Linked DNA regions of Kordia antarctica. The protein of the gene in region 2 interacts with the protein of the main gene of each other region in a pairwise test. Links are inferred from orthologs where the notes say so. Each region holds a gene or a part of one and is shown on either strand. Other genes may lie near its edges.

Region 1 (12,723 bases), 460 kb from region 2 along the record:
ATACAGTAGATGATGAGATTGAAAAGGAGTTGGGAAAAAACACGTAGTTTTTTTGGTTGTGAGTTGTGAGTTATTGGTTGTCGGTAAACTTCTCAAATCAAAAATCAACATTCGTTAATCGTTAATCTTATTGGGAGTTAGTCGTGAAGCAGAATTTAAAACTTCTTAAATCAACATTCGTTAATCGATATTCGATATTGGGTTTTGGGTTTTGGGTAAAACTTCTAAAATGAATATAATCTAATTAAAATAGTTACCCGATTTCTCGGGCAATACATATGAAATCATTAAAAAATATAAGTATTCAATATTGTACATTCATACTATTTGCATGTTTTATGTGTAATACAACTGTACATGCTAATGAACAGAAAGAGCAAAATTTTGAACAGACTGTTGATAGTTTATACGCTTACCAAAAACAAGATGTACAAATAGAGCAACTTCTACACACGCAAGAAGTATTTGAAACTAGATATTATTTATCAATAGGAATTGTATTGTTATTAGTACTCATTTTCGGGTTGTTATGCGCTCGAAAAACGAAAGGATACAATCATCTTAAAAAAATCATTGAACTACTTGAAAAAAATAAACAAAATACAGGTAGCGATGATAAAAAAAGTAACGAAACATACATAGAAATTAATGAAACAATTGTGAATTCTATTTTAGAAAATCTTCAAGCTTTTGAAAGAGAAAGAGGTTTCCTAATATCAAAAATCACCTTGCATCAATTTGCTAAGCAACTAAAAACGAACACGAAATATTTATCAAAAGTGATTAATACGTATAAGTTAAAATCGTTTCGAAATTACATCAATGATTTACGAATTCAACATAGTCTTCAAGAACTAGAAAACAATACGAATTACAGAAAATATACCGTAAAAGCGATGGCGAAAGAATCGGGTTTTGGTACTACAGAATCCTTTTCAAAAGCATTCCAGAAAAACACAGGCGAAACCGTTTCTAGCTTTCTGAGGCAGTTTTAGGTGTGATATTATTTCTATATTGCCAAACTTTAAAATTTTATATTATGAAATATTTTATACTTCTATGTGCCTCATTGTTTATTGCTTGTTCTGAAAAACAAGAAGTAAATAGTTTGACTATTGCAGATAATTTTGTAAACCATTTTTTCATTAGTGATCTCCATGATTTGACAGCAATAAATGCGTACATGACCTCAGAATATAAACGTCACTATAATTTTTTGTCGGAAGAGCAAAGAAATGTTCATGAAGAGTATATCAGAGCAATGATTGATCGCTTACGAGAAGAATTAGCAGAAAACAATCACGCGTATACACTTGAAAAGTTAGAAGAATTATACATTGAAGAATTTCAAAAAGAAATCTTATATAAAGGAACTGGCGATGTGTTTTTATTGAAAAGTAATGATGAATTTTTTGGGATTATAATTGTAGAAGGGAATAAAATATATTCTTTTGCAGGAGACTTATATCTTTCCCCGAGAGGAAAAATATTGCCGTACTTCTTTTTTAAAGAACTAAACGCGCAACGAATAGAAGCTGATTTAACGTTTATGTCTATAACATTTTCAAGTTTATATGGTGCAACAGATGAAAGATATAAAAGTTTGGTTCGTGAAATAGATAGTACATTACAAAATTTCGATAAGGAAGATGGAAACGTAAAGTTATGCCGTCAATTTAAAAAATTACAAAAACATTCTCTATTGAGATCACCATTTATATTTTTGAATATCGAAAAAGATTCTGTAATTACTGTTTATGTAAGTGAAAGTGCTTACGAGAAAGTAAAACATTTTAAACATGCTGATTTGTACAAAGAAAAGAAAAAAGTAATTGTACAATTAGATATTGTTGAAAAAGAAAAAGGGATTTTTTATGCTGCACGAATTATAGAGGCTAACAAAGTTGATGGCAGATCAAGATCCAATATTCATCATTAAAAAAACAAAAAACTCCCACGCTTTTACACTTGGGAGTTTTCATTTCTATAAAAATTGTATTAGAAATTGCTTATTGCTTATTGCTTTACAAACTTCTGAATAATTCTCTCTTCTTCGTCGCTTAGTTCTAATAAATAAACTCCCGATTTTAATTCGCTCACATTCAATCGTCCTCCATCTTTCAATATTCCTGTTTTCACAGTCTGACCTAATAAATTTAAGATTCTATACGATGAATTAATGTTATAACTAATTAAGTTAACTGTAATATCTCCACGAGTTATTGTTGGCGTTATTAAGTGATCTCCACTAACTGGTTCTTGTGGTCCTGTACGTGATAACTGAAGACCGTCAACTGTTGCTCTTGCAGTTCCTCCATTGATACCTGTAATGGTTACTTGGTCAATGTATACTTGATCTGAATTATTACCTGCATCACACTGAATTCTAAACTGTGAGTTAGACGCAAAGTTAACATCTGCACTGTTTAATGTTATAATTCCAGCATAGTAACTTCTGTTTGTAAAGTCATTTCCACTAGTATACGTTGCTACTGTATTCCAAGAAGATCCGTTGTAATATCTAATCCAGAAGTCTTCTCCATTTTCCATAGAGTTTGGATAGAAGAAGAATTTGAATTCTACTTGATCGTATCCAGTTAAGTCAAATTCTTCAGAAGTCATTGCAGAACTTGTTCCTGAATTATCTCTTATTCGCATAGAATATTTCCCTTCATACGAACGTTTTCCTTTATAACGATGACAATCGCTTCCACCATCAGACCATCCGTCTAATCCACTTTCAAAGTATCCTTCGTGTAACAAAGTATCTCCTGGAATTTGACATGGCGCACATGCTGATCCACCACAATCTACTCCTGTTTCATCTCCGTTTTGAACTCCATCCGTACACGTTGGTGTTGGCGGTGGTGGTGTCGTTGAATTACATTTATCAGATAACGCTAAACTTCTTCTTGATCCACCTGTTCCTAATATTGCACGCATACGTGCTTTTTGTCCTGCAGTATATAAGTTCATACATGCATCCGCTGAGTAATCCATGTAGTTTTGTACCATGTCAGTACTTGCACAAGAAACATGAGTAGAATCACATCCGTAGTTTGGTCCATCTGAAGCTGGTGTATCAGATACGAAATCGTCAACTCCACATCCACCATCACCCCAAATATGGCGTAAGTTTAAAAAGTGGCCTACTTCATGTGTTGTAGTTCTTCCTAAGTCGAAAGGAGCTGATAAGTAAAAACCTGTTCCTTTTGCACTACTTCCAAAATATTGAGGACTCATTGCAACGCCATCAGTAGCAGCACTACCTCCAGGAAATTGTGCATATCCTAATAATCCACTTCCTAAATTACAAACCCACATATTTAAGTATTGATTTGTATTCCAAGGATCTACTCCACCTTCAGAAGATTTTTTCATTGCATCATTCGTTCCCCAAGCAGTAGTTGGTGAAGATTTTCTTGTAATACCTATTGTTGGATTTCCATTAGGATCAACAGTAGCTAAACAGAATTGAATTTCTGTATCGGCAGCTTGCGACCATCTATTACTTGTATCAGTATTAGTTCTTCTAAAGTCTTCATTTAGTACATCTAATTGCGACTGAATTTGTGCTTGACTAATATTTTCATTAGCGTTATTGTAAATAACATGCACTACAACAGGAATGGAAATTATATTTCCTGTAATACTTTCTTGTGATCCCGCTTCTTGAATTCGCTGCCTTGTGAAATCTTCGATTTGTTGCATGCGTGCCTCCAACTGTGGATCTAATTGTTTTCTGTATTCTAAGTTTTCCATTGTTGAACAATCGCGCTCCTGCGCAAAAATTGTTCCTATGCAAAAAAGAGTTAGTACTAGTAAGGTAATATTTTTCATAATGGGCTATTAGGGAATTTGTATATAATTTACACTTCAAAAATCTTAATTAAGTGTGGAAACTTATCAAATATGTTGATCTTTTATATGCTTTACGATGAAATGTTCATTTTTTCGATGAGATACATAAAAATTTTTGAAAATATTTACATTTAATTCACATTATAAACTGAACTCATCTTGACTTTTTGTTTTTAACCGAAAATGAGTTAAAATTTGTTCAGATAAAGCTATTTTTAAAAGGCATAGCATCGCTACGCATGAGAAAATAGCTGAAATATAGGCGAATTTTAGGCATTTTTTAGGAAATAGAAAAAGTCAAGATGAGTTCACTATTGCCTTTCTGCCAATTATACCAATTATTATTTAAAAGGAGCCTAAAATAATTTGAATTATAGTGTGTACAGATGAAATAGAAAATCAAAGCATAGCATCGTTACGGTTTTATTTTATATTGAAATACATGTACTGAGCCTAGTCGAAGTATGGGCGCAATAGAAACAAATTATTAGGTGCATTTTAAGTGATAATTGGTATTACCTATAAAACCTACTTTTACTAGGCATTAAAAATTTTAATAAATTCATAAAAAAAGCGCCGTATTTGAGAGATATGACATCAGAAGATCCATGTCATCATAACCCTTTATTAGAAGAGCATAGAAAAATTCATGAACAATATATCAGAATACAACCTTGAATTGTATAAGTATGCAACAACGCTTGAAAAACACAAGATTATAAGTTCGACTCAAATACATTTGAATCTTGAAAGAAATTCAACAATCACTGTTTTTTTAAGTGAAAGTGCTTACGAGAAAGTAAAACATTTTAAATATGCTGATCTGTATAGAGAAAACAAAAAACTCCCAAGCTTTTACACTTGAGAGTTTACATTTTATATAAATTGTATTAGAAAATTGCTTATTGCTTCACAAACTTCTGAACAATTTTCTCTTCTTCGTCGCTTACTTCTAATAAATAAACTCCAGATTTTAATTCGCTCACATTCAATCTTCCATTTTTCAATGTTCCTGCTTTCACAGTCTGACCTAATAAATTAAGAACTCTATACGATGAATTAACGTTATAACTAGCTAGGTTAATTGTAATGTCTCCACGTGTTATTGTTGGTGTCATTAAGAAATCTCCACTAACCGATCCTTGTGGACCTGTACGTAATTGTTGAATTGAGTTTGCTGATTCAGCTGTAGCTCTTGCTCCATTAATACCAGTAACAGTTACTTGATCAATATAAACTTGATCTGCGTTTGCACTTGCATCACACTGAACTCTAAACTGTGAGTTAGACGCAAAGTTTACATCTGCACTATTTAATGTTATTGTTGCAGAATAGAAATTTCCATTGCTAAAGCTACTTCCACTTGCATATGTTGCAACTGTACTCCAAGATGATCCGTTGTAATATCTAATCCAGAAATCTTCTCCATTTTCCATAGAGTTTGGATAGAAATATAATTTGAATTCTACTTGGTCGTATCCACGTAAGTCAAATGTTTCAGAGGTCATTGCTGAACGCGTTCCTGAGTTATCTCTTAATCGCATAGAATAGCTTCCTTCATACGAACGACTTCCGTTGTAACGGTAACAGTCACCTCCACCATCAGTCCATCCGTCTAATCCGCTTTCAAAATATCCTTCATGTAATGTAGTTGTTCCACCTGTAGCACAAGGCGCACATGATGATCCACCACAATCAATTCCTGTTTCATCTCCATTTTGAATTCCATCATCACACGTTGGTGTTGGCGGTGGTGTACTTCCTAAACAGAAATCAGTTGCTTCAGAAGAAGTAAAGCTTCCTCCTGATTTTATTTGTCCATCAGGACCTGTTAATGTATACGATCCGCTTCCATATGTACAGCAAATTCCGTCTCCGTACGCATCGTTAATTGTAAATGTGTAACAGTCATTTGGTAAACAAAGTGTTTCTGTAACCGTAGAACCGTCTGCATTTGCAGCAGAATAGCTTGTAGAAGCTACCGTAGTTCCTCCGTCAGTAACAATAGACCAAGAAGTTTCTTCTGGGTATTGATCAAATGTAATTGTTAACGTTACTTCATTATCTGAACAAGCTGTTTGACATGGCGCACATGATGATCCACCACAGTCAATTCCTGTTTCATCTCCATTTTGGATTCCATCATCACAAGTTGGGTCTATTGTACATGGCGCACATGACGATCCACCACAATCTACTCCTGTTTCATCTCCATTTTGAACTCCATCCGTACATGTTGGTGTTGGAGCAGAACCACATTTGTCAGATAATGCTAAGCTTCTTCTTGATCCGCCTGCATCTAATATAGCACGCATACGCGCTTTTTGTCCAGCAGTATATAAATTCATACATGCATCATCTGAGTAATCCATATAATTTTGTACCATGTCAGTACTTGCACAAGAAACATGTGTACTATCACATCCGTAGTTTGCTCCATCAGAAGCTGGTGTATCAGATACGAAATCGTCAACTCCACATCCGCCATCGCCCCAAATGTGACGTAAATTTAAATAGTGACCTACTTCGTGTGTTGTAGTTCTTCCTAAATCGAAAGGAGCTGATAAGTAAAAACCTGTTCCTTTTGCACTACTTCCAAAATATTGAGGTCCCATTACAACTCCATCAGTAGCAGCACTACCTCCTGGAAATTGTGCATATCCTAAGATTCCTCCTCCAATATTACAAACCCACATATTCAGATATTCACTTGCATTCCAAGGATCTACTCCACCTTGAGAAGATTTTTTCATTGCATCATTTGTTCCCCATGCAGTCGTTGATGAAGATTTTCTTGTAATACCTGTTGTTGCATTTCCATTAGGGTCAACAGTAGCTAAACAGAATTGAATCTCTGTATCAGCAGCTTGCGACCATCTAGTATCTGCATCAGTATTTGTTCTTCTAAAGTCTTCATTCATCACATCTAATTGCGACTGAATTTGTGCTTGACTTATATTTTCATTAGCGTTATTATAAATAACATGCACTACAACAGGAATAGTAATTATATTTCCTGTGATACTTTCTTGTGATCCCATTTCTTGGATTCGCTGCCGTGTAAATTCTTCAATTTGCTGCATACGTGCCTCCAACTGAGGATCTAATTGTTTTCTGTATTCTAAGTTATCCATAGTAGAACAATCACGCTGTTGCGCAACCATTGCTCCCATGCAAAGAAAAGCTAATATTAGTAGGGTAAAATTTTTCATAAAAAATTATTTAGGTTATTAGAAATTGAGAATTCGAAACTCTCAATAATTTGTGAAAACGTATCAAATGTGTTAAAATTTTATTAATTATACGACAAAAGGTCATTTTTTTCGACGAATTGCACGAAAATTTTCGAAAATTAGTACATTTAACTCAGAATACAAACTATTGCCTTTCTACCAATTACCTATAAAACCTACTTTTACTAGACATTAAAAAAAATTGATAAATCCATAAAAAAAGCGTCATATGTGTAAAATATGACGCTTTTTAGGTTCTGTGTATTTTAAATGTTATGCAAGTTGCATCTCTGGAATTTCTCCTTCAACAAGTAAGTTTCCTTCCGTTGCTTTTTTGATTTCTTCTACCGAAACGCCTGGCGCTCTTTCTAATAATTTGAATCCTTTAGCAGTAATTTCTAAAACCGCTAAGTTGGTTACAATCTTTTTTACACAGCCAACACCTGTTAGTGGCAAAGAACATTTTTTTAGTAATTTAGATTCTCCACGTTTGTTGGTATGCATCATAGCCACAATTATATTTTCTGCGGAAGCAACTAAATCCATTGCGCCACCCATTCCTTTGACCATTTTCCCTGGAATTTTCCAGTTGGCAATATCTCCGTTTTCTGAAACTTCCATCGCTCCTAATATGGTAAGATCGACATGTTTTCCTCTAATCATTGCAAAACTCATTGCAGAATCGAAGAAACTCGCGCCTGGCAATGTTGTAATAGTTTGTTTCCCTGCATTGATAATATCAGCATCTTCTTCACCTTCAAACGGAAAAGGTCCCATACCGAGTACTCCATTTTCACTTTGAAATTCAACTTCAATATCGTCTCTAACAAAGTTAGCAACTAGCGTTGGGATTCCGATTCCTAAATTTACGTAGTAACCTTCTTTTACTTCTCTTGCGATTCTTTTCGCGATTCCATTTTTATCCAACATGTTTTTTATGATTTCTGTTTGATGATATTTCTGTTTTTAATTTGAAAATGTGGTAATTTGAAAATTTGATGATGCTTTTCTATTTAATAACCTTTTTTCTAAATCTACTACCTTTTGAGTCTTTATTTACCTTTTATAATTTGAAAATGTGGCGATTTGAAAATTTGATGATGCTTTTCTATTTAATAACCTTTTTTCTAAACTTACTACCTTTTGAATCTTTATTTATCTTTTATAATTTGAAAATGTGGCGATTTGAAAATTTGATGATGCTTTTCTATTTAATAACCTTTTTTCTAAATCTACTACCTATTGAATCTTTGAGTACCTTTTTTTATTTGAAAATGTGGCGATTTGAAAATTTGATGATGCTTTTCTATTTAATAATCTTTTTTTTAAATCTATTTCCTTTTGAATCTTTGACTACCTTTTTTCAATTTGAAAATGTGACGATTTGAAAATTTGGTGATGCTTTTCTATTTAATAACCTTTTTTTTAAATCTATTTCCTTTTGAATCTTTAACTACCTTTTTTGATTTGAAAATGGTTCTTTTAGAATAAAATGACAATCTGTAATCACAATGGTTCTTTCTAAGTATCATTTTCAAATTGACACATTTTCAAATTTTCAAATTAAATCATCATCAAATTAACTTCTAGAATAAAATACCAATCTGTAATCACAATGGTTCTTATAAGTATCATTTTCAAATTGACACATTTTCAAATTTTCAAATTAAATCATCATCAAATTAACTTCTAGAATAAAATGACAATCTGTAATCACAATGGTTCTTTCTAAGTATCATTTTCAAATTGACACATTTTCAAATTTTCAAATTAAATCATCATCAAATTAACTTCTAGAATAAAATGACAATCTCTAATCATAATGGTTCTTTCTAAGTATCATTTTCAAATTGACACATTTTCAAATCATCAAATTAAATAACAAAAAGAAAGTCAACATTTCAAAAGGTTCTATAAAAACCAATCTTCAAATTTTCAAATTGACACATTTTCAAATTAACTTTTAGTTCGAACCGTCCGTTGTTCAATCCTTTTTTCATAGTTCTCTCCTTGAAAAATCCGTTGTACAAAAATCCCTGGAATATGTACCTGATTTGGATCTAATTCGCCCACAGGCACTAATTCTTCTACCTCAGCAACCGTAATTTTTGCCGCGCCACACATACATGGATTAAAGTTTCGGGCAGTTCCTTTAAAGATTAGGTTTCCTGCTTCGTCACCTTTCCAAGCTTTTACAAATGCAAAATCTGCTTCGTACGCTTTTTCCAAGATGTACATTTTTCCGTTAAATTCTCTTGATTCTTTTCCTTCAGCGACTTCTGTTCCGTAGCCTGCTGGCGTGTAGAATGCTGGAAATCCTGCTTGTGCTGCTCGACATTTTTCTGCCAACGTTCCTTGTGGAGTGAGTTCTACATCAAGTTCTCCAGAAAGCATTTGACGCTCAAATTCATCATTTTCTCCCACATAAGAAGAAATCATTTTTTTGATTTGACGCTGTTGTAATAGAAAGCCTAAACCAAAATCGTCCACACCTGCATTATTTGAAATACACGTAAGATTCTTTACGCCAAGTTTTACCAATTCGGCAATTGCATTTTCGGGAATTCCGCACAAACCAAAACCACCAAGCATCAATGTCATATTATCTTTTACGCCTGCTACTGCTTGTTGTACTGTATCTATCTTTTTGTTAATCATCAATCAATATTTTGATTGAAAATTACGAAATTTTCAAAAGATGTCTCTTATTTTTTAGAATAATTTGAGGATTATTAAAAGTCTATTCCATCTAACTTATCATTGCCGTTAGGATTTTTGGTGCCATCATCAGCTTTTGTAGTCGTTTTAGAACAATCTACATTAATAGTCAATTCGTCTGGCTCAGGAAATTTATCTTTTGAAACTGTTAGTGATTCATCTGCATAACATTTTTTCATGAATAATCCCCAAATCGGCAATGCCATTGATGCTCCTTGCCCGTATTTAGTTCTTTCAAAACGTATTTGACGATCTTCTCCACCAACCCAAGCTCCAGAAATTAGGTTTGGTACCATTCCAATAAACCAACCATCACTGTTATTTTGAGTAGTTCCTGTTTTTCCTGCAATTGGATTTTTGAATTCGTACGGATATCCTGTGATGATTTCGTCGTACATAGGATTCCACTTATTTGCTCCTTTACTGCGCAATCTTGCTCCTGAACCACTTTGTGTTACACCTTCCATAAGGTTTACAACGGTGTACGCTACTTCTTCGCTTAATACATCTTTAGTTTCTGGCACAAATTCGTATAAAACAGTTCCGTTTTTATCTTCTATTCTACTTACTATAACAGGTTTTACGTATACACCTTTATTTACAAAAGTTCCGTATGCACCAAGCATTTCATATAAGGTAATATCTGGTGTTCCTAATGCAATTGATGGCACTTCTGGTATTTCAGATTCTACACCTAGTCGTTGTGCTAATGACCGAACGTTTGCAGGTCCAACTCTATCCATCAAACGTGCAGTTACCGTGTTTACAGAGTTTGCTAATGCGCTTTTAAGAGTTCTCATACCTTCGTAATCGCCGTTAGAATTTTTAGGACACCAAGGTTCTAGCAACCCATATTTACCTGTTTCAATACAGAAAGGTCCATTTGGCATAGAATCGCAAGGTGATAAGTGTAATTGGTCTATCGCGGTAGCATATACAAATGGCTTGAATGTAGAACCTATTTGACGCTTTCCTTGTTTTACCATATCGTATTTAAAGTTTCGGTAATTTATACCGCCAACCCAAGCTTTTACTTGTCCTGTTTGTGGTTCTAATGACATAAAACTAGCACGCAAAAAGAATTTTGAGTAGAGGATAGAATCACGTGGCGTCATGATGGTATCAATACGATTGTTTTTCTCCGTCCACGAAAATAATGTCATTGGTGTTTTTTTATCAAATGAAGCAAGGATATCCTTTTCAGATTTTCCTTCTTTTTTCATGATTTTCCAACGCTCTGAATTTTCTATAGCTCTATTTAATACATTGTCAATAGATTTTTGCTCAACATCTTTGGCAAATGGCGCATTTTTGTTTCTATCTTTTGTGTTTTGATGATAAAATTCTGCTTGTAATTTTGTCATGTGTTCTTCCACAGATTCTTCAGCATATTGTTGCATGCGCGAATCAATAGTGGTATATATTTTTAATCCATCAAGGTAGATATTGTATTTTCCGCCACCTGCTTTTGGGTTTTCGCTAATCCATGTTTTTAAGAAACCTTTTAAGTGTTCTCTAAAATATGTTGCTAACCCTTCATTATGCGATTCTGGATTGTAATCTAATGCTAGTGGCAATTTCTGTAAAGAGTCTTTCGTTTTTTCTGTGATATAGTCGTATTTGTACATTTGCGCTAATACAACATCTCTTCTGTTTTTTACACCTTCAGGATTTCTTCTAGGATTGTAGAGTGAGGAATTTTTGAACATTCCGACCAACATAGCAGATTCTTGAATTTGTAAATCTTTTGGTTCTTTTCCAAAATATATTCTCGCCGCAGAGCGAATTCCATCTGCATTATTACCGTAGTCATAGATGTTTAAATACATGGCAATAATTTCTTCTTTGGTATATTGACGCTCTAAACGTGTTGCAATAACCCATTCTTTGATTTTTTGAATGAGTCGTTCTGGAAGATTTTTAGAACCTTCTCCCACAAATAATTGACGCGCCAACTGTTGAGAAATTGTACTTGCGCCACCTTTACTTCCTAAAAAAGCAAATGCTCTTATGGTTCCGCGGACATCAATGCCTGAATGATTGTGAAAACGTGCATCTTCCGTAGCAATTAATGCCTCTACTAATTCTTTTGGCAACTCTTTATAACCAACAGGTGTTCTATTGTCATTCAAATAGTATTTTGCCAATATTTTTCCGTCAGAGGATAATATTTGACTTGCTAAGTTTGTTTGCGGATTTTCTAAGATTTCAAAAGAAGGCATTTCTCCTAAAGCTCCCCAAGAAGCTAATAAAAATAATAGGAATATGCTTGTAATTCCACCTGCGAATACGATCCAAAACCACTTGATGATTTTTTTAGCATACGAAGGATTTTCTTGTTCTTTTTTGACTTGCTTTTTTGCCATTTCAATACGTTGTTTGCACTATTTTTTTTCTATTCTAAAGCCGACCTCTGAGATTCCCTTTAAGCTTTGGACTCCATTGGGTTCATTAATTTTCCGCATCGCTTGTTGGATCTCAACTTCGTACATTCCTTTGTACGGGAAACGCACATTTGGTTTGTACCAAAGTTTACTTTCTTTGGTTGTTGTAAATCCTGTACCAAGCCATTCTCCTTTTGGTGTTGCCATTTCATACTCTAACGTATCTGTAACAACATTTCCATTTGGAAAGTTCATGTTTACAATGAGAAACAAATTCTGAAATTCATATTCATTTGTATTTCTCACGTTCACAAACAAATTGTAGCTGTTTGTGCTGTCTGGCTGTTGAAATTTAAAAGTTAAAGAGGTGTCTTTGTCCCAAGATTTTCCAACGGTTTCATATTGGTCAAAAACACGATTACCGTCACAAGAAATAAATAGTGTTACACAAAGAATACAGCTAAAAAATGCGATTTTACTTTGGGTTTGCATTTCTATTAGGTTTTTTACGTCTGTTGTTATTCTTG
Region 2 (12,725 bases):
TATAAACAATGGAGTTTTAGATAGTGTATTTTTATTTAATAAGTTACTCTAACACCAACTTAACCAATGAACAAGCAAAGAATATTTTCAGTTATATCAATATTTCTAATGGTATCATTTTTTTCATGTAAACTGATATCAGAAGAAGAAATTCTTGTAAAACCATTTGAAATTGGAATTTATTTTGACGATTCTGCAGGGAAGATGACTGTTTTAAATTCAGGAAAACACAATATTCCGCGTAGTGCTTCACTTTTTATCTATTCGCTTGAAGATGTATATGTTAAAGAAAACATTCAAGCACTAACCAAAGATAAAAAACAGATTGCTTGTAAAGTAAATTATCGGTACAATTTAAACTCAAAAGCAATAAGAAAATTACATGTAGAAGTTGGGCCTAATTTTAATGAAAGACTCGTTTTACCAAAAATACGTTCAGTAATTCGCAAGTTATGTTCTGCACATGATTTTGTAGATATAGAAGCATCTGAAATAGAAAAAGCAATAACATCTATGTTTAAAAACGATGTTGAATATTCAGAATTGATTAAAACTATATCCTTTAAATTAAAGATTAAGCTTTATAAAAATTAGTGCTAATAGTAGCCGCTCCTTCAGTAGTTAAAAACTATCTAGGTAACATTATAAAAACATCAAGACAAAGAAATATTTTATCTTGACAAAACTTGAAGCTATTTTGATTAGCAAAAAACTACATAGTTTCTTCCGAACCTTGTTGCGACTCCAAAATTATATCCTGAATAAACAACGGTAAATCTTTAATCTCGTAGGTTTGTGGAAAGAAATTATCATTCAAAATACTTGCAGGTGTATAATGTACATCGTTGATATTACACCATTCTCTATGCGTTTCTAACACTTTTGAAACTTCTGTGTTTTCAGAATGTCCAAAGTTTTTGTGCCATTTGTCAATATCTCTATTGGAAAACCATTCCTTTAAAGCGGTATACGATTTTTTTGGATCATCTAAATACAAATCAACCAATCTTGAAACAATCTGTGTACTTTTATTTTTGGCATCATCTGGCACATTAAAAATAAATTCTAGTCGAATATCATCTCCGTACGTATTCAATAATTTATCATACGATTCAAAAGCAGCCGTACAAAAACCACACAACGGATTTGTAACACCTTGAAGTTTTATGCTACCATTTGGGTTTCCAAATACGATACTCGATTGCTGAGGAATCACGTTCGTATTTAATACACTTTTCTCTTGCAACATCGTTTTAAACAATTCTGGATTCCGCTTGAATTTTAAGAAGTTTGTTTCAGTAGTCGCCAATTTTTCATGACTTTCCCAATATGATTTGCAATAGAGCCAAGCAATATAAACTAATAAGAAAAGTCCAACGGCTTTAGCAATATAAGATGAGCTTACAACCCAATTATACGAAAACGTACTTGCTAAAAGTGCTGTTTGCAATACTAAAATTCCTGCAATTAACAAACACAATGCGCACCATTGTTTTAAAACAACACCTTGACGATAAATTGCGTATAAAACAATCGGAATTCCTGCGAGCGATAAACCTAATAATGTACTTTGATGAAATCCGATAGAGGATAAAATCAAAAATAATCCAGCAAAAAACACAAAAGAAGCATCACTTAGTGAGATGATTCCAAATAGTTTATTTCCTTTTGTAGTAATGACATCGCCACACGTACTATTTTTTGAAATTGCGCCACAAACTTTAGCAACAGCTTTACTTTTTATGCCTAAATCTTCTCTGATAATTAAGACACTAATGTACAATCCTATCAGCGTTAATGCCGTATATAACAAATATGGCAAGCTAAAATTGAGAATAACATTTGTAGAAGCAACAGCAGCAACAATGAAGTACGGAAGTGCCGTTTCAATAGATTTGGTGTTGACTGTTTTTTCTAGCGCTTCCACAGCGATAATCGTTCCTGTCCATCGTTCTGTAAAAACTTCTTCGGTTATTTTTTCTTTCTTCTCGTCCGAATTCGTGATTTGTATCATACCGCGTTTTTTCTCGGTAAGTACAACTTCATCGCCTTCTCCAGAATTGATAAGTGCTAAAAATGCTGTTGGCATTTGTGACAAAGCTTCTTTTGGTACAGTTGCGGCTAGGTTTTCAATCTCAAAATAATCAAGTGTATCGGTAATCGATTTCAAACTTGGATATTCAGGATGTGATAACAATTGCAAGTTTAAACGCTCGCGATCAATATCTAAATAACTATTACTTGCTAATAAGGAAAGTATAATTTGTTCCATCTAATTCTTTTCAATTTGGTAGGGGAAATTAAAATTTTAGTATCGTATTGTTAAAGATAGAAAGTATTTTTAAAGTACACCATATGAAACGTTTTTTTTAAGGATTTAAGTGTTCAATTTATAAAATGAAGATTTTGTAATAAAAAAGCGAATCGAAGTTCGCTGTTTCTATATTATGCACAAGGAGAGTTAGTTGGCATCGCACAAAGTGGTGCTTCCCATTCGCCAAGACATCTAACACAGTCTCTCTCGTTTTGTGGATTAAAAGATCCACCAATAATTTGACTTTGCTCTTTTTTACTTAATACAGTTCCTAATTTTAAAATACTTTCTAACATAATTTATAATTTTTTGGTTAAACTAGTTAGAAAAGTACGAAAACTAATGTGTTTATATTTACGGCAAACCCTTACTTAACGTTTACGTAGTAGTTTTTAATTTATACTATAAGATAGGAATGAGTAAAAGAGAATTACCACTCATTAATCCGATTCGCGTCTAGCTTAATAAAAATAAAGAGCAAAATAGTAAATCCCCAAAGTCCTGAACCGCCATAACTAAAGAAAGGCAGCGGAATTCCAACCGTTGGAAATAATCCAATAACCATTCCAATATTAATGGCAAAGTGGAAAAATAGAATCGCGGCGACACTATATCCATACACGCGACTAAATTTAGATTTCTGCTGTTCGGCTCTGTGGAGAATTCGCAATAATAACGCAACAAATAGGAAAATAACTAACGAACTTCCTATAAATCCCCATTCTTCACCAACAGTTGTAAAGATGTAATCGGTATCTTGTTCAGGAACAAAATCGCCTTTAGTTCGTGTTCCTTTCTGCCAACCTTTTCCTTTTAAACCACCAGAACCTATCGCAATTTCAGATTGATTGGTATTGAAACCAAATGTTTTCCGAATCTTTTCCAGCTTTGCAGGATCTTTTTCCAATCCCAAAACTAGCGTAAAACGATCGCGGTGATGTTGCTGAAATACATTGTGAAATATATAATTTACCGCTAAAATGAATCCAATAGCTGCAACCAATGATGTTAGTGCTAGCGTCGTTTTTCGAAGTCGTTTTAGTTGTTTTTTAAAGAAGAAAAAAATACAAGCCAATCCTATAATCAAGGCTGCTATAATTGTAAAAACATACCCAATTTTAAGCGTAATAATAAAGAGCAATATGAGTAAAAAACCAATCCATAAGTAAATAGATGGCAAACCTTCCCGATACATCACAAAGAAGAACGCCAAATAAACCATCGCACTTCCTGGATCTGGTTGAAAAACAATTAGTATTGGAGGCGTTAAAATAATAGCAAAAGCAATCAGTTGATGCTTAAAATTATTAATGTTTGTCTGAATATCACTTAGAAATTTTGCCAACGCAAGTACAGTGGCAACTTTTGCAAATTCTGAAGGTTGAAGCGTAAAACTTCCAATTGGATACCAAGAAGTTGCACCATTTATATTTTTACCAAAAACCATCAATCCCATCAAACTTACGAGTCCGATGACATAAATAATACTCGAAAAACGTTCGTAAAATTTGGCTTCTACCGAAAGGATAAGAATAATAAGTAAGAGACTTGTACCAATAAAAAAGAGCTGTTTTCCGTACAGTTCGTTCATGTCAAGAAAACCTGTGGAAGCATCTGTAACAGAAGCGGAGTAAATATTAATCCAGCCAATTCCAACTAACAAAAAGTAGAGTAGGATAGAAAGCCAGTCAATTTTTTTGACAAATTTTACTTCTCTACTCATTAATTGTAAATGGTTTTCCGCTTAGTGGCTTTGCATATTCTTCTTCCAAACTCTTTTCTAAAACAAGTTTTTCCATATCCTTCAAGCTAACTTCGCCTTTAAGATATAATTCAATCATTAAACTAGAAATTTTCCCAGCCCAACGCGAACCATAATACCCATTTTCTACAAAAACGGCAATCGCAATTTTAGGATTGTCTTTTGGTGCAAATGCTATAAATATTGAATGATCGGTTAGTTGTGTTAGTACGCCATCAATCTTAACGAAGTTTTCGGAAGTTCCTGTTTTTCCACAAATTTCAATACCAGGAACATTTAACGCTCTAGCAGTTCCGCCTTTTTTCATGCTGAATACATCGTACATTCCTTGAATTACAGGCTCAAAATGTTCTGTATCAATTGTAGTATATTTTTTCTCTGTAAATTGTTTATTTTCAATTGGTTGATTATCAATTTGCTTGATAATATGTGGCGTATAATAATAACCTCTGTTGGCAATTGCAGCTGTCATATTTGCTAATTGAATCGGCGTTAATTCTACTTCACCTTGTCCAATTGCATTTGAAATCGTATTTAAAACGTGCCATTTATCATGCTTGAAAAAGCTATTTGTATAGTAATCTCCTGTTGGAATTCTCCCTGGGCGACCTGTAGAAAGATCGTTCCCAAAATAACCACCCAAACCAAAACTTTTCATGTGACTGCTCCAAACATTCATTCCTTCACGTGGCGAATCATATTTACTAATAATTTGACGATATGCATTTGCAAAATACGCATTACACGATTTGGCAACTCCATTAATAATATTTCGTCTTCCGCCGCCGCAATGGCAACCCATTTTTCTTTTCCCGTAGTAATAGGCGTTACGACATGTGTAAATAGTTTGAGGCGTAACCACACCTTCTTGCAAAGCAACCAACGCATTCAATGTTTTAAATGGCGAACCTGGCGCGTACGAAGCTAGTAAACCTCTATCGTAGAGTGGTTTATTGATAGAATCGTAATGTAATACACTATAGTTTTTAGAACGTTGTCGTCCGACTAATAAATTTGGATTGTAGCTTGGCGCAGAAATTAACGCTAAGATTTCGCCTGTGCTCGGCTCAATGGCAACAATTCCGCCACGTTTATTGATCATTAGCTTTTCGCCGTATTCTTGTAACCTACTATCAATCGTAATTTGAATATCTTTTCCGTTTACGGGAAGAGTATCTTTACGACCTTCCATATGCGGACCTAGTATTTTATTGTGAATGTCTTTTTGAAGATATTTTACGCCTCTTGTGCCACGCAATTCGTCTTCATACGATTTTTCAATGCCTGTTCTTCCAATGAGTTCACCTGATTGATATGCTGGATTTCTTCTTAAATCAGCATCATTTACTTCGCTAATAGAACCTAAAACATTTGCGCCAACAACAGTTTGATAATTACGAATAGAACGTTTTTGAATGTAGAAACCTTTATAGCGATGCATTTTTTCTTGAAGAAACGCATATTCTTTTTTTGACATTTGTGCTACAAACACTGATGGAATTCGCCAAGAATAGTCTTTTGCTTTTTGTAATTTTTTTTCAAATTCTTCAGCAGGAATACCTACTAATTTACAAAACTCAATTCTGTCAAAATCTCTTACATCATTTGGAATGACCATGACATCATACGCTGGCTGATTTGCCACAAGAAGCTTTCCGTTTCTATCATATACATAACCACGTTCAGGATATGCATGAATTGTTTTAATAGCACTATCATTTAAGTAGTTTGTGGCAGCTACATTTTCCTTAAACAATTGCAGATACGAGAGTCTTCCTGTATAGATAATTCCAACAGAGATGACAACAAGGTATAACAAAAGTTTCCTCATGATTTTTTTCGGCTAAATAAACTTATTGATAATGTGATGATTAGAATTGTAAAGATACTAAAGAATAACGTGTTTTCAAGGATGAGAACTATATTAGAAATGTTAAAAATTTCTAAAGAAAATAAAACGAAATGATGAATTACTGTTAAAATGACAATGTAAACCATTCGTTGTCCGAAAGCTGTATTTGCAAGTTTTATGGATTGATGTTCGTAACTAATTCCGAATGCAAAACGCAATACAAAAGGTCGTATGTAGGCAATTACCAAACAAGCAGCAGCATTTGCGCCACCTGAATCAGAAAACATATCTATGGTAAGTCCTAATAAAAAAGCCAAGACAAGAAACAAGCTTCTGTTTACGTTGAAAGGAAATAGAAATATAAAATAGATATATACCAACGGATTTATGTAGCCCAAGAAATCGATATGATTGCATATCAATACTTGCGCTAATACCGCGACGACAAATCGGAGACTATTCCAAAATACAACAGAACCCATTAATTTTCAGGAGCTAATAAGTTATCAATTTCTTCTCGGTGTAAATTTTCAATTACAAATACATGTTCCAAATTGGTCATGTCGTTGAATAATTGCACGTTTACGACGTATAAATTCTCGGTGGTGTTTAATGTAAAATCTTTTACGATTCCAATGGGAATTCCTTTTGGAAATAAGGTAGAATTTCCACCAGTAATAATTGTGTCATTTTCTTTAAATTGTGCTAATTTCTCTAAATCTTCTAATTGTACAATATTTGGATCTTTTCCATTCCACGATAAAGAACCGAAATGAGACGTATTTTTTAATTGTGCGTTAATTCTAGAAATAGAATTTAAAATACTAATAACTGTTGCATGACTTCCGCCAACACGATCTACAACGCCAATAATACCTTTAGAGTTAATTACGCCCATATCCGTAGCAATACTATCGGAAGTTCCTTTGTCAATCAAAAGGATATTATTTGGATTTGAATAGCTATTTCTTATGATTTTAGCAGCACGTAACATATAATCAGTAGGATAAGAAGTACTATCAATAAACCGAATTGTACTCAAACTATCTTCTTTACTGTATAAAATATTTTTCAACCGACGATTTTCCTCCACCAATATTTCATTTTCAGATTTTAAGGATAGATATGAAGAAAGATCATTTGCATTTTCATAAATACCACCTGAGAGCCAATTGGCAGAATTGATGAATTTACTTTTATGATAAGAATGTGATTGAATCGTAAAAACAAGCGATACAAACAGCAACAGCATGAAGAGAATAAAGTTTTTATTCTTTATCAGAAAATTAATAATCTGTTGCATGTACTTTTATGTTCTTATTTGATCAATACACTTTTGAATTTGCTTAAGTTTTTCAGGGTAATTCCTGTTCCACGTACAACGGCACGCAATGGATCTTCGGCAATATATACAGGTAAATCTGTTTTTTGAGACAGCCGTTTGTCCAATCCGCGTAACATAGATCCACCACCAGCAAGATAAATTCCTGTGTTGTAAATATCAGCTGCTAATTCTGGAGGCGTTTGTGACAACGTTTCCATTACCGCATCTTCAATACGTAAAATAGATTTGTCTAAGGCTTTGGCAACTTCTCTATAAGAGATCTGAACTTGCTTTGGTTTTCCTGTGAGTAAATCACGCCCTTGAACCGACATTTCTTCAGGCGGAACTTCTAAATCTTCCGTTGCTGCTCCAATTTGAATCTTAATTTTTTCCGCAGTACGTTCTCCAACATACAAGTTGTGTTGCGTACGCATGTAGTATACAATATCGTTGGTAAATACATCACCAGCTACTTTTACAGATTTGTCACAGACAATTCCACCTAAAGCAATCACGGCAATTTCTGTAGTTCCACCACCGATATCAACAATCATGTTTCCTTTTGGTTGCATAATATCGACACCAATACCAATAGCTGCTGCCATTGGCTCATGTATTAAATACACTTCTTTTCCGTTTACACGCTCTGCAGATTCTTTTACCGCTCGCATTTCTACTTCTGTAATTCCTGAAGGAATACAAATAACCATTCGAAGTGAAGGCGGAAACCATTTCTTTTTAAGCGCAGGAATATTTTTAATAAACATACTAATCATCTGCTCTGATGCATCAAAATCAGCAATAACTCCATCCTTTAACGGGCGAATTGTTTTGATATTCTCATGGGTTTTTCCTTGCATCAGCGCAGCTTCCTGTCCGACAGCAATTATTTTGTTAGATACTCTATCTCTGGCGACAATAGATGGACTGTCGACAACCACTTTATCATTGTGAATGATTAACGTGTTTGCAGTTCCTAAATCTATTGCTATTTCCTCCATTAAGAAATCAAAAAATCCCATGTGCTTTATCTGTTGTTTTATATGTTTTGTAATTCATTTTTAGTGACTTACAAAGGTATGAAAAAATTAATGTTTAAAATGTCTTGTACCTGTAAATACCATTGCAATATTAGCTGAATTGCAATAATCAATGCTCAATTGATCTTTTATTGATCCGCCAGGCTGAATTACCGCTTCAATTCCTGCATTTCCTGCAATTTCTACACAATCAGGAAACGGGAAAAAAGCATCACTCGCCATCACAGCTCCGTTTAAATCGAACTTGAAATTGGTTGCTTTTACTATAGATTGATTCAACGCGTCAACTCTACTTGTTTGTCCAGTTCCGCTCGCACATAATTGCTTGTTTTTTACCAAAACAATTGTGTTCGATTTTGTGTGTTTGCACAATTTAGAAGCGAATAATAAATCTTCTAACTGCGCATCTGTTGGTTTATTGTTGGTAGCATATGTTAAATCTTCTAAAACATCTGTTTTAGCATTTTTATCTTGTACCAAAACACCATTCAAACATGAACGTACTTGCATTTCTGGCAATGCTACTTCATTTTGAATTAAAATGATTCTGTTTTTCTTTCCTTTTAAAATTTTCAAAGCATCTTCATCATAGGATGGCGCAATAACAACTTCGCAGAATAGTTTGTGAATTTCTTCGGCAGTTGCTTTGTCAATTTTCTTATTTGCAATTAAAACGCCACCAAAAGCAGAAACTGGATCGCCCGCTAATGCATCTACATATGCTTGGTGAATGGTTGCGCGAGTTGCAAAACCACAAGCGTTGTTATGTTTTAAAACAGCAAATGTTGGATCGTCGTTTGTAAACTCGTTCATTAAGTTAACGGCTGCATCTACATCTAATAAGTTGTTATAGCTTAATTCTTTTCCGTGAAGCTTTTCAAACATCTCATCAAAGTTTCCAAAGAAGAATCCGCGTTGGTGTGGATTTTCTCCGTAACGCAATACTTTTCCGTTGTTTTCACTTATTTTCAACGCTGCTATTTCATGATTTTTATTAAAATAGTTAAAAATAGCTGTGTCGTAATGAGAAGAAACATTAAATGCTTTTGCAGCAAATGCTTTTCTATCTTCTATAGAAAAATTCCCTTCTTGCGTTTCTAACAAGTTTAAAAAAGTTCCGTAATCGTTTACAGAAGATACACAAAGTACATCTGCAAAGTTTTTCGCGGCAGCTCTAATTAAAGAAATTCCTCCGATATCAATTTTTTCAATAATGTCTTCTTCGCTTGCGCCAGATGCGACTGTTTTTTCAAACGGATATAAATCTACAATGACAATGTCAAGTTGTGGAATTTCATATTCCGCTAATTCGGCAACATCACTTTCGTTATTTTGACGATTTAGAATTCCTCCAAATACTTTAGGATGCAATGTTTTTACGCGTCCGCCCAAAATAGAAGGATACGACGTTACATCTTCTACGGGAACGACAGGAATACCAAGGTCTTTGATAAACTTTTCTGTACCGCCAGTAGAATACATAGTAATGTTTAAAGCATGCAGTTTTTCAACAATTGGGGCTAATCCGTCTTTGCTAAAAACCGAAATTAAAGCGGAGGTTGCTTGTTTTTGGGAATTCATTCGAGTTGCGTTGTTTAGTGTGTTGTTGTGAATTTGCAAAAGTAGTAATTAACACCTAAAAACAATCTTCATATGGGAAGAAAAAATAGAGAAATACAACTTATTTTGAGTTGCGTATCAGAAAATGAAATGTATATCCAAAAACTTGATCTATTTTTGATTATTATCTTCATGAAAATGAAAGTGTAATTTCAATATTTAACTTAATATTCCCACAACTTTTTAATAAAAATTTACTTCAAAAGTATCTCAATATTTTACACTGAGCTTGCCGAAGTGCACTACTAGAAGCTCAAAACTTACGAAAGCATCTCTGCAACTTTCGCATTGATAAATTCTAAAAATTCTTCGTCTTCTTTTGTAAATGGATCTGGCGTGTGCGAATCAATATCAATTTGACCAATGTTTTTTCCATTGACAAATAAAGGAATTACAATTTCCGCTTTTACATAAATGCTACACGCAATGTAATTGTCTTGCGCTTTTACATCTGGCACTAAAAAGTTTTCGTTAGAAACTGCTACTTGACCGCAAATTCCTTTTCCAAATGGAATGATCGTGTGATCTGTTGGTTCGCCTGCAAAAGCTCTTAATTTTAGTTCTGGTTTGTCTCCGTTTTTGAAGTAAAACCCAACCCAATCGTAATGCGAAATATTTTCTTGTAATACTTCACATACTTTGGTCATACGATCGGTTACGGAAAGTTCCGTGTTTGATATTATGGTAACAATTTCGGGTTTATATATTGCTAATTTCATGTGTTATCATCTTTAATGCTGACAAAAATAGTCGAAAAAATTCTAAAAATCTTTCACGGCAACATGAATAAAGTTGCATTCAAAACGAAACCTACAAAATTTATAGGATTTGTGAGATTTTCAATAGCTTTTACAGTAAGTTTGTAGAAGTCTGAACCATAATTACAATTTTGTTAGAGAGCATAAAACGATATAAATCGGCAGTAGGATTTATTATAAAATTCTTCATTACGTATGCAATACTTACGTATGCATATAGTTTGTATTTGTCAAATTTTGATGGCGAACCTGATGGAATTACGCGCATTGTTTCACATCAAACAGAACGTATTATCAATGCTTTTGGATATGAAACTTCGGTGGTACAACACGAAACGGAACCTACGATGAAGTTGTTGGTACATGACAAATATGTTGGTCGTATTGTAGAAGGTTGCAATTCTGTGAGTGTTTTAATTTTATTCATCACATTTGTAATTGCCTTTACAGGAAATCTGAAAAACACACTGCTTTTTGTCATTATCGGAAGCATTTTAGTGTATTTGGCAAATCTGGTGCGAATTGTGATTTTAGGTATTGGATTGTATCGTTTTCCTGAACAAGAATATGTATTGCATCAAATTGTATTTCCAACAATTATTTACGGAATGGTTTTTTTATTGTGGATGTTTTGGGTTCAGAAATTTTCAAAAAAGTAAATGAAACGAATATTAATAAATTTTAAAAATACATTTACCATAGGAAATGTTTAAAATTTTTAATGAGAGAACGAAGTGGTTACACACGTTCTAAATTTCTTAAAATCAAACAATTAATAAAATTTAAACGTGTGAAAAAAGTTTGGAAATATATCGTTATTGGTTTCCTTTTCGGATTGCTCGTGTTGATTAGAGCTTTTGAGAACGAACTTTTTTATGATCCTTTTCTAAGTTTTTTTAAACATGATGCTTATTTACAAGCAAACATTCCCGATTATAATGCTTGGCTCTTATTTTTGAATCACATTTTTAGATATGCGCTGAATATGATTATTTCTTTAGGAATTATTTATATCGCATTTGAAAATATGCATGTACTCAAGTTTTCTATAGGTTTGTATGTGGCTGCTTTCGCGATTTTGGTCGCGCTATATTTCTACTTCATTCAGCACAATTTATCGGAAGATTATTTGCTTACATTTTACGTTCGCCGCTTTTTAATTCAACCACTTTTCGTTTTAATTTTGTTGCCTGCTTTTTATTATCAGCGGAAAATTAAAAATGAAGAAGTCTAGACTCGTTTCGCTTTTGGACTCGGCTTCGCCTATAGTATCGCTTTGCTTTTAGACTCGCTGTCGCTCTTAGTATTTTAGTATGTGAATTATTTACACATTAGATAAACTTATAAACCTTTCAACTTTTAAACTAGAATTTTACTGTTGGTGTCACTTCACTTCGACTCAGCTCAGTGCAAGTACTTTTAGTAATTATCAAATCATCAAATTATCACATTTTCAAATTCAACTAACGTATTTGAATAGTTCTTTTTTCAGAAATTAAATCGCCACTTTCCGTAATTCCTTCAATGAATAGTGTAATGCTTTTTGTTTTAGTATTATACACTTTGAAGTTTACAGCTTTTGTTTTTGTCAACTTCAATTCTGGAATCCATGAAATAGCTCCGTATTTTTCAAATGTATTGTTGAGGTACGAACTGTATTTTGGTGCGTAATATTCCTTTGCAGGTGTAAACGCAAATGGCGCAGTACTGCCTGTAAATATTTCGGCTGCTTCTCCTTTTTTAAATAATGGAGTTGTACGCGTGTAAATTTTAATAACTCCACCAAAACCAGCATTCATTCCTTCTCCCAATCCTGTTTTGTCAATAATAATTCGTTCTACATTTGCCGTAGACAAATTGTATAGAATGTTGAAACTACTGAGTCGGGCGTTATCAAAATAGATTACGGGAGAAGCTTTTGGTGTTCTTCTTGTAGTAATAGAAATTCTTCCTAAGTTTTCGGAAACATTATAACCGTTGTATTGGATAAAATCGGTAATGTTTATGTAACGCTGCGTTTCAATTTCTGTGATTTCTGTTACTTTTCCATTGATC

The links.
Region 1: the proteins of mrdA (region 2) and IMCC3317_RS13470 interact in binary tests that used the Escherichia coli proteins (3 or more experiments, as listed by UniProt). The link is inferred for Kordia antarctica from one-to-one orthologs.

The regions. Positions count from the first base shown.
Region 1 is NZ_CP019288.1:3,231,943-3,244,665, forward strand. What follows is about bases 9,503-12,500. They hold IMCC3317_RS13470 (penicillin-binding protein 1A), read right to left. Parts: upstream 12,179-12,500; coding sequence 9,827-12,178; downstream 9,503-9,826. Other genes in these bases: IMCC3317_RS13465 (CoA transferase subunit A), read right to left, coding at 9,503-9,752; IMCC3317_RS13475 (gliding motility lipoprotein GldH), read right to left, coding at 12,197-12,500. In the rest of the region: IMCC3317_RS13440 (helix-turn-helix domain-containing protein), read left to right, coding at 279-995; IMCC3317_RS13445 (hypothetical protein), read left to right, coding at 1,040-1,939; IMCC3317_RS13450 (M43 family zinc metalloprotease), read right to left, coding at 2,017-3,840; IMCC3317_RS13455 (M43 family zinc metalloprotease), read right to left, coding at 4,764-7,073; IMCC3317_RS13460 (CoA transferase subunit B), read right to left, coding at 7,368-8,024; more of IMCC3317_RS13465, read right to left, coding at 9,051-9,502; more of IMCC3317_RS13475, read right to left, coding at 12,501-12,688; regulatory iron-sulfur-containing complex subunit RicT, read right to left, coding at 12,672-12,723. UniProt on the Escherichia coli protein: Cell wall formation. Synthesis of cross-linked peptidoglycan from the lipid intermediates.
Region 2 is NZ_CP019288.1:2,775,093-2,787,817, reverse strand. What follows is about bases 3,469-6,468. They hold mrdA (penicillin-binding protein 2), read right to left. Parts: upstream 5,908-6,468; coding sequence 4,030-5,907; downstream 3,469-4,029. Other genes in these bases: mreC (rod shape-determining protein MreC), read right to left, coding at 6,410-6,468; mreD (rod shape-determining protein MreD), read right to left, coding at 5,904-6,410; rodA (rod shape-determining protein RodA), read right to left, coding at 3,469-4,037. Also shown: IMCC3317_RS11565 (DNA/RNA non-specific endonuclease), read left to right, coding at 1-24; IMCC3317_RS11560 (SPFH domain-containing protein), read left to right, coding at 109-594; IMCC3317_RS11555 (vitamin K epoxide reductase family protein), read right to left, coding at 713-2,272; IMCC3317_RS23200 (hypothetical protein), read right to left, coding at 2,446-2,610; more of rodA, read right to left, coding at 2,745-3,468; more of mreC, read right to left, coding at 6,469-7,231; IMCC3317_RS11530 (rod shape-determining protein), read right to left, coding at 7,246-8,274; purH (bifunctional phosphoribosylaminoimidazolecarboxamide formyltransferase/IMP cyclohydrolase), read right to left, coding at 8,341-9,873; IMCC3317_RS11520 (GAF domain-containing protein), read right to left, coding at 10,173-10,631; exosortase family protein XrtF, read left to right, coding at 10,802-11,329; IMCC3317_RS11510 (exosortase F system-associated membrane protein), read left to right, coding at 11,461-11,904; IMCC3317_RS11505 (hypothetical protein), read right to left, coding at 12,134-12,725. UniProt on the Escherichia coli protein: Catalyzes cross-linking of the peptidoglycan cell wall. Responsible for the determination of the rod shape of the cell. Is probably required for lateral peptidoglycan synthesis and maintenance of the correct diameter during lateral and centripetal growth.